DNA from 2 places in the Streptomyces sp. NBC_00096 genome. Region 2 is predicted to be linked to the other one. Evidence: riboswitches for the same ligand, from Rfam matches in the RefSeq annotation. Region 2 holds a riboswitch; the other holds the start of a gene.
The links. Region 2 has a riboswitch for cobalamin ahead of OG904_RS00310 (ABC transporter substrate-binding protein). Riboswitches for the same ligand answer to the same signal wherever they lie in the genome.
Positions count from the first base shown of each region.

Region 1: it holds a riboswitch for cobalamin, as region 2 does, so the genes downstream of both, OG904_RS24215 (cobalamin biosynthesis protein) here and OG904_RS00310 (ABC transporter substrate-binding protein) in region 2, are expected to answer to the same signal.

Region 1 is NZ_CP108221.1:5,483,779-5,487,397, forward strand. It holds gene OG904_RS24210 (cobyric acid synthase) at 1-385, opposite strand, end outside; gene OG904_RS24215 (cobalamin biosynthesis protein) at 382-1,356, opposite strand; cobalamin riboswitch at 1,395-1,545, opposite strand; gene OG904_RS24220 (hypothetical protein) at 1,707-1,928, opposite strand; gene OG904_RS24225 (anion permease) at 1,957-3,231, opposite strand.
Region 2 is NZ_CP108221.1:66,158-69,776, forward strand. It holds gene OG904_RS00305 (FecCD family ABC transporter permease) at 1-979, opposite strand, end outside; gene OG904_RS00310 (ABC transporter substrate-binding protein) at 976-1,980, opposite strand; cobalamin riboswitch at 2,016-2,158, opposite strand; gene OG904_RS00315 (helix-turn-helix domain-containing protein) at 2,161-3,240, opposite strand; gene OG904_RS00320 (SDR family oxidoreductase) at 3,488-3,619, shown strand, end outside.

The DNA of each region.
Region 1 (3,619 bases), 5.4 Mb from region 2:
GCAACTGCTCCAGGCAGTCCGTGACGATGCCGAGCAGCTGTTCCTGGCGTCCGCCGTGGTAGCCGCGCGCGCTCATCTCGCCGACCGGCTTGCCCAGCAGCACCACCTGGCTGCTGCGGTCGCTGCCCGGCTTGAGCAGCACCGGGTTCATCAGCGCGGTCGGCTCCACGCGGGCCGCCTGTGCCTGCATGGCCTGCGCGCGGCCGATCTCGGCGCCCTCCCTCGTCACGAAGGAGTTCAGCGACATGTTCTGGGCCTTGAACGGGGCCACCTTCACACCGCTGCGGGCCAGCCACCGGCAGATGCCCGCCGTGACCACGCTCTTGCCGGCGTCCGAGGTCGTACCGGCGACGAGGAGTCCCCCGCCGCGCTTCGCGCCGCTCATGCGCGCCCCTTTCCTGTACGGGAAGTGCCGGCCATGCGGGAGACCAGCATCCGGGCGGCCACACAGGCCCCCAGCGCCACCCAGGTCACCTGGCGCGACAGCCGTACCGCCCGTTCGATGTCGGCGACCTCCACGGGCCGCCCGGCCGCGCCGTTCAGCACGGCCCGGTGTTCGACCCGGCCCCCGTAGGCGAGGGTCCCGCCGAGCCGTACGCCCAGCGCCCCGGCGAAGGAGGACTCCACCGGTCCGGCGTTGGGGCTCGGGTGCTTAGCGGCGTCCGCGCGCCAGGCCCGTACGGCTCCCGCCCGGTCGGGCCCGGCCAGGACGGCGGCCAGCGCCGTCAGCCGGGCGCCCGGCCAGCCCGCGACGTCGTCCAGCCGGGCGGAGGCCCAGCCGTAGCGCAGGTGGCGGGGGGACTTGTGGCCGACCATCGCGTCCAGGGTGTTCACGGCGCGGAAGGCCAGCAGCCCGGGGACGCCGGCGACGGCGCCCCACACCAGGGCCCCGACCACCGCGTCGGAGGTGTTCTCGGCCACGGACTCCACCACGGCGCGGGCCATCTGCTGCTCGTCCAGGGCCTGCGGGTCGCGGCCGCACAGGTGCGGCAGCCGTTCCCGGGCCGCCGCGGCGTCCCCGGCGGCCAGGGCTCCGCCGATGGTGCGGGCCTCGCGGCCCAGCGAGGTGCCGCCCACGACGGCCCAGGTGGCGGCTGCGGTGAGGGCGATACGGGCGGCCGCGGGCCGGGAGCGCACGGCGCGGGCGCCGAGCGCGCCGACGGCGGCCGCACCCCCGGCGCACACCAGCGTGTGCAGGGCGCCCCGCGCGCGGTCGTCGCGCCACAGGGCGCGTTCGACGGCGGCGGCGGCTCGTCCGAAGGCGGCCACGGGGTGCCCTCGGCGCGGATCCCCGAGGATCCGGTCGCCGATCAGGCCGGCCGTGGCGCCGTACGCGAAGACGCGATCGGCACGCATGGTGGCAGGTATGTCCTCGCTCAGGGTCCGCGCCCTGGTTCGACGTGTCCGGCGGTGAGAGTTCCTGGCTCCCGGACGCACTCGGGCCGAGTGCTCCGGTGACAGTGGCGGGACCGCGCCGGATTCGCACCGGACTTCCTCTCCATGCCGCCGTAATGGCTCGGGCAGTCCACCACGCAGCGCGAATGCCCGTCAACTCGCCGTTGACCTGCGGTGGGGTGGTGGTGACGGGTGGGCCGGGGCATGCGAAAGCTCCCCCCGGGAGGACCCGGAGGGAGCCGTCGCCATCAGGTGACGCAGGTGACGCAGGTGATGCATGTGGTGCGGGTGACGCGAGCGACGCGGGTGGTTCAGGCGACGATCAGGTAGATCCCGTAGCTCACGGCCGCCGCGCAGAGCGCGAAGCAGGCGTAGGCGCCGCTGCGGGCCAGGGTGGCGGCGCCGCCCCGCTCGGTGGCGGCCTCGTGCTTGGACAGGCCCATCAGACCCAGGGTGAACAGGGTCACGAGGACGACGGTGGCGCTGAGGCTGACCCCGAAGACGGAGCCGAGTGCTGCCCAGTCGATCTTCATGCTGCGGATTCCTCTGTCGTTCTCGGGGTCAGACCGCGGCGGCGGGAGCCGCGGGGGTCGCCGGGGCGGCCGGGATGGTGGCCTTGAAGGCTTCGTCGGTCACCGCGGCGGTCGTGCCGGCGGCGGGGGTGCCCGCGATCGGCGGGACGGCGACGGCGGCCATGGCCGTGGTGACCACGCCCGGCTCCCCGGCGGCGGCCGGGGCCACCTCGGTGACGTTGGTGTGGTCGACGACCTGGCGGCGCGAGATGAACCAGATGGCGACGCAGGAGCCGACCAGGAAGAGCGCGACGGCGGTGACGCCGATGTCCCCGGTGCGCATGACCAGCTCGGCGCCGGAGGCGACCAGGGCCGCGGCCGGCAGGGTCAGGCCCCACGCGATGAACATGCGGGTGGCGGTGGACCAGCGGACCACACCGCCCTTGCGGCCCAGGCCCGCACCCATGACGGCGCCGGAGCACGCGTGGGTGGTGGAGAGGGAGAAGCCGAGGTGCGAGGAGGCGAGGATGACGCTGGCGGCCGAGGTCTGGGCGGCGAAGCCCTGCTGCGGCTGCAGGTCGGTCAGGCCGCTGCCCATGGTGCGGATGATGCGCCAGCCGCCCAGGTAGGTGCCCATCGCGATGGCCATGCCGGCCGAGACGATGACCCAGACCGGCGGGTTGGAGCCGGGGGCGATGGCACCGCCGGCGACGAGCGCCAGGGTGATGATGCCCATCGTCTTCTGCGCGTCGTTGGTGCCGTGCGCGAGGGAGACGAGACCGGCGGAGGCGATCTGACCGGCGCGGTAACCCTTGGCCGAGGTCTTCTCGCCCATGCCCTTGCCGACCTTGTACGTGACCTTCGCGGCCAGGTACGCGGCGACGCCGGCGACGATCGGAGCGGCGATCGCGGGGATCAGCACCTTGGTGACGACGACGCTGCCGTTGACCGCGCCCATGCCGGCCGAAGCGACCGCGGCACCGATCAGGCCGCCCATCAGGGCGTGCGAGGAGCTGGAGGGCAGTCCCACCAGCCAGGTGACGAGGTTCCAGAGGATCGCGCCGACCAGGGCGGCGAAGATGACCTCCGGCTGGATGCCTTCCTCGTTGACCAGGCCCTTGGAGATCGTCTTGGCGACCTCCACGGACATGAAAGCGCCGACGAGGTTGAGCACGGCGGACATGGCCACCGCGGTCTTGGGCTTGAGGGCGCCGGTCGAGATGGTGGTGGCCATCGCGTTGGCCGTGTCGTGAAAACCGTTCGTGAAATCGAACACGAGAGCGGTGATGATCACGATCCCGAGGAGAAGCGTTATGTGCTCCATTTACCCAGGCTTCTGTTTGACGTCAGTGGTTCGTGGACCGTAGGCAACCTGGATGAACGGAAGGTGAACTGCCAGGGGTCATGCGGTGTATCGACCCGGCACCCGATCGGGACCTTCGTCCCGGAAGGGGCGCCGATACATCCATTAGTGCAAGTCACAGCGGGGTGTCGGCATCTCGTGGACCGGGACCTGTGGCATGGCGTCCCCGCGCGTGCCAGGGCGGAAGAGATCTAGATCACCCTCCCGGGCCGCCCCTGGAGGGCCGTGATCGGAATCGTGCCCTCCGCCGGTCCGCCGGTCCGCCGTGGCTCCTCCGCCGGTCTTCCGCCGATCTTCCGCCGGTTCTCCCGTGGCCTCCCATGGTCCACCCGTGGTCCTCCGGTGGCCC
Region 2 (3,619 bases):
CCACACCGACCGGGATCTCCTCCGGCGCGGCGGCGGTACGGGCCACCAGGTCGGCCAGGGTCAGGAACACCGCCCCGCCCAGGGCGGCCACCGGCAGCAGCGCCCGGTGCCCGGCGCCGACGACCATGCGGGCGGCGTGCGGAACCATCAGCCCCACGAAGCCGATCGCCCCGCTGTAGGCCACCAGCACCCCGATGACCAGCGAGGTGAGGACGAAGACGGCGGCCCGGAACCGGCTGGTGTCCAGGCCGAGCGTGTGGGCGCCCTCCTCCCCCGCGAGCAGCAGGTCGAGCGGCCGGGCGAGGGCGACCAGCAGCCCGGTGCCGAGGAGCAGGGCGCCGGCGGGCAGGGCCAGTTCGCCCCAGCGGGCCCCGCCGAGTCCGCCGAGCGTCCAGAACAGCACGCTGCGGATCTGGTCGGGGTGCGCGGCCAGCACCAGGATGAGGCTGGTCAGGGCGGACAGGACGTACTGCACCGCGACTCCGGCGAGGATCAGCCGGCCGGTGGTCATGGCGCCGCCGCGCCGGGCCATCGCGTAGACGGCGACGAGTGCGCCCATCGACCCGGCGAAGGCGGCGAGCGGTACGGCGGCCCCGCCCGCGAACCCGAGGACCCCGGCGCCGAAGACGATCACCAGCACCGCTCCCGCCGAGGCCCCGGAGGAGGCTCCGAGCAGGAACGGGTCGGCGAGCGGATTGCGTACGAGGGCCTGGAGCACGGTTCCCGCGACGGCCAGTCCCGCGCCGACGACGGCCCCGAGCAGGACGCGCGGCATCCGGACGTCCCACACGATCGCCCCGAAGGCGCCCGCGCCCCCTCCCGGTCCGGGTCCCCCGAGCACGATGTCGAGCACCTGGCCGGGAGGGATCCGTACCGGCCCCAGGGCCAGCCCCGCCACGGCCGACGCGGCCAGCGCGCCGGCGAGTACGGCCAGGACGAGCGGTGTACGGGTGGACGCGCGGGCGAACCGACGCCTCACGCGGCGTCGGGGTGGAGCCCGCCGCCCAGCGACTCCACGGCGTCGGCCACGCGCACGCCGAGTACCGCGGAGGACAGCGGCAGTACGACGAACCGCTGGTTCCTGACGGCGGGAACCTGCGCCAGCGCCGGGTCGTTCAACAGGCGCTGCTTCTTGGCTTCGACGGTGGTGCCGCCGTAGTCGTAGATGAGGACGACCTCGGGCTTGCGCTCGATGACCTTCTCCCACGACACGTCGCCGAAGGTGTCCTCGAGGTCGGCGAACACGTTCGTCCCGCCCGCCAGCGAGACGATCTCGTTGCCGATGCCCTTGCCTCCCGAGGTGAAGGCGGAGGCCTCGCCCGAGTCGTAGACGAAGACGGCGGGCCGGGCCTTGTCCTTCACCCGCCCGCGAACGGCGTCGATGCGGCGCTGTTCGTCCGCGATGAGCTTGTCGCCGCGCTCGGGCACACCGAAGGTCCGCGCCACTTCGGTGATCTCGGTCCTGAGCTGTTCCAGGCCGACCTTCCCGTCGGTGCAGTACTCCACGCTGAGCCGGGAGTTGATGCCGGACTTCGCGAGGCCCTCGCGGTCGCGGCCCTGCGCCTTGTCGAAGGCGCTGGAGTAACCCCCGTACACGAAATCGGGGTTGGCGCCGAGCAGGACCTCCTTGGAGGGGTACTCCTTCGCCAGCACCTTGATCTTGTCGTAGGCGGGTCGGTAGGCGGGCAGCACGGCGTCGTCGAGGTAGGCCGTCCCGGCCATCTTCTCCTCCAGCCCGAGGGCCAGGAGGATCTCGGTGGCGTGCTGGTTCATCGCGACGGCGCGCCGCGGCGGCGCCTGATAGGTGCTGCTGACACCGCAGTTGGTGACGGTGTACGGGTACCCGGGCGCGGCGCCCGCCCCCGCGGCCGCGTCGTTCGCCCCGGCCGGGGATCCCGCCGGGGCCCCGCACGCGGTCAGCGGTATCAGGAGCGGGACGGGCAGGAGCGCGCGCAGAAGTGCGCGGGGGTACGACGGCATGACGAAGCCTCTCCGGGGGATCCGCGTCCCCTGGTCGAACCGAAAAGGCGGTGCGTCAGTGTCTGGCTCCCGGTTCCCCTGGGGGTTCCGGTCACAGTGGCGGGACCGCACCGGATTCGCACCGGATTCCTGTCCTGCACCGCCTGGATGACCCGGTCCACTCTGCCATACGGAGTGCGATCATCCGTTCGGGTGCAGCGCGTCGGCCGTCCGGGAGGCGAGCGTCCGCAGGGCCTCTTCGGAGGGGGATCCCGGCTCGGCGGTGTAGAGGTAGAGGGCCTGGTCGGGGTCGTCCGGGAGGGTGAGGGACTCGTACTCCAGGGCCAGTTCACCGACGACGGGGTGGCGGTAGCGCTTGGTGCCGTGGGTGTATTCGAGCACGTCGTGCGCGGCCCACCACTGCCGGAAGTCCTCGTCGCTCTCCGACAGTTCGTCGACGAGGGGGCGCAGCGCGGGGTCGTACGGGTGCCGGCCCGCGTAGAGCCGCAGCGCGGCGACGGCTCCGCGCGCGCCGGTCTCCCAGTCGGCGAGGAGCTCGCGGGCGGCGGGGTCGAGGAAGATGAAGCGGGCGAGGTTGCGGTCCCGGTGGGCCAGTGCGTCGAAGTCGGTGTAGAGGGCCTTGGCGAGCCGGTTCGCGGCCAGGACGTCCAGCCGGTGCCCCATGATCATCGCCGGGGTGCCGTCCAGGGCGTCCAGCACCCGGTACAGCCCGGCCCGCACGCGCTGCGGTACGGCGGCTCCGGTGGATCCGGCGGCGCGGACGGTTCCGGGCGCGGATCCGCGTACGGGGTCGCTTCCCGGCTGGTGTCCGCGCCCATGCCCGAGCCCATGTCCTGGCCCATGTCCTGGCCCATCTCTGAGCCCATCTCCGAGCCCGAGCCCGAGCCCGAGCCCGAGCCCGAGCCCGTGCCCATGTCCGTGGCCGTTTCCGCCTCCGCCTCCGGACCCGCGCCCGTCGGCCCGCTGCGGCCGGGCCAGGTCGAAGAGGTGGCTGCGCTCGGTGGCGTCGAGCCGTAGCGCACGGGCCACCGCGTCGAGCACCTCGGTGGAAACGTGCAGGTTGCGGCCCTGCTCCAGCCGGATGTAGTAGTCGACGCTGACCCCGGCCAGCTGCGCGACCTCCTCGCGGCGGAGCCCTGGCACCCGTCGCCGGCCCGCGTGCGCGGCGGCGCCGATCTCCTCTGGAGCGATCCGGGCGCGCCGGGAGCGCAGGAAGTCCCGCAGGTCGGGATTGGGCTCGCGCCCGGCAGTGACGGTCATCCCTCCAGGCTAGGCCGTCCCTTCCGAATCTTGCCGGGGGCGCCCGGGCAGGAATGGAAGCGGCCGATCCGCTGTAAGGGGGGGGTCTTGCGTACCCCTGGTACGACTCCACCCCCGGGGCGGCCGGTGGAGCCCGCCGGACGGTGCTCTCCTGGAGAGGTAGCCCGCTCGCCCTGCGTCCCCGCTCCACCCCTCCGCCCCTCCACCCCTCCCCCGTCTCCCCTCCCCGCAAAGGATCAAGATCACCATGGCGAAGCCCCTCGTCGTCGTCACCGGCGCCAGCTCCGGCATCGGCGCGGCCACCGCCCGCCTGCTGTCCTCCCAGGGACACCCCCTGCTCCTGCTCGCCCGCCGGCTGGACAAGCTGGAGGAGCTCGGA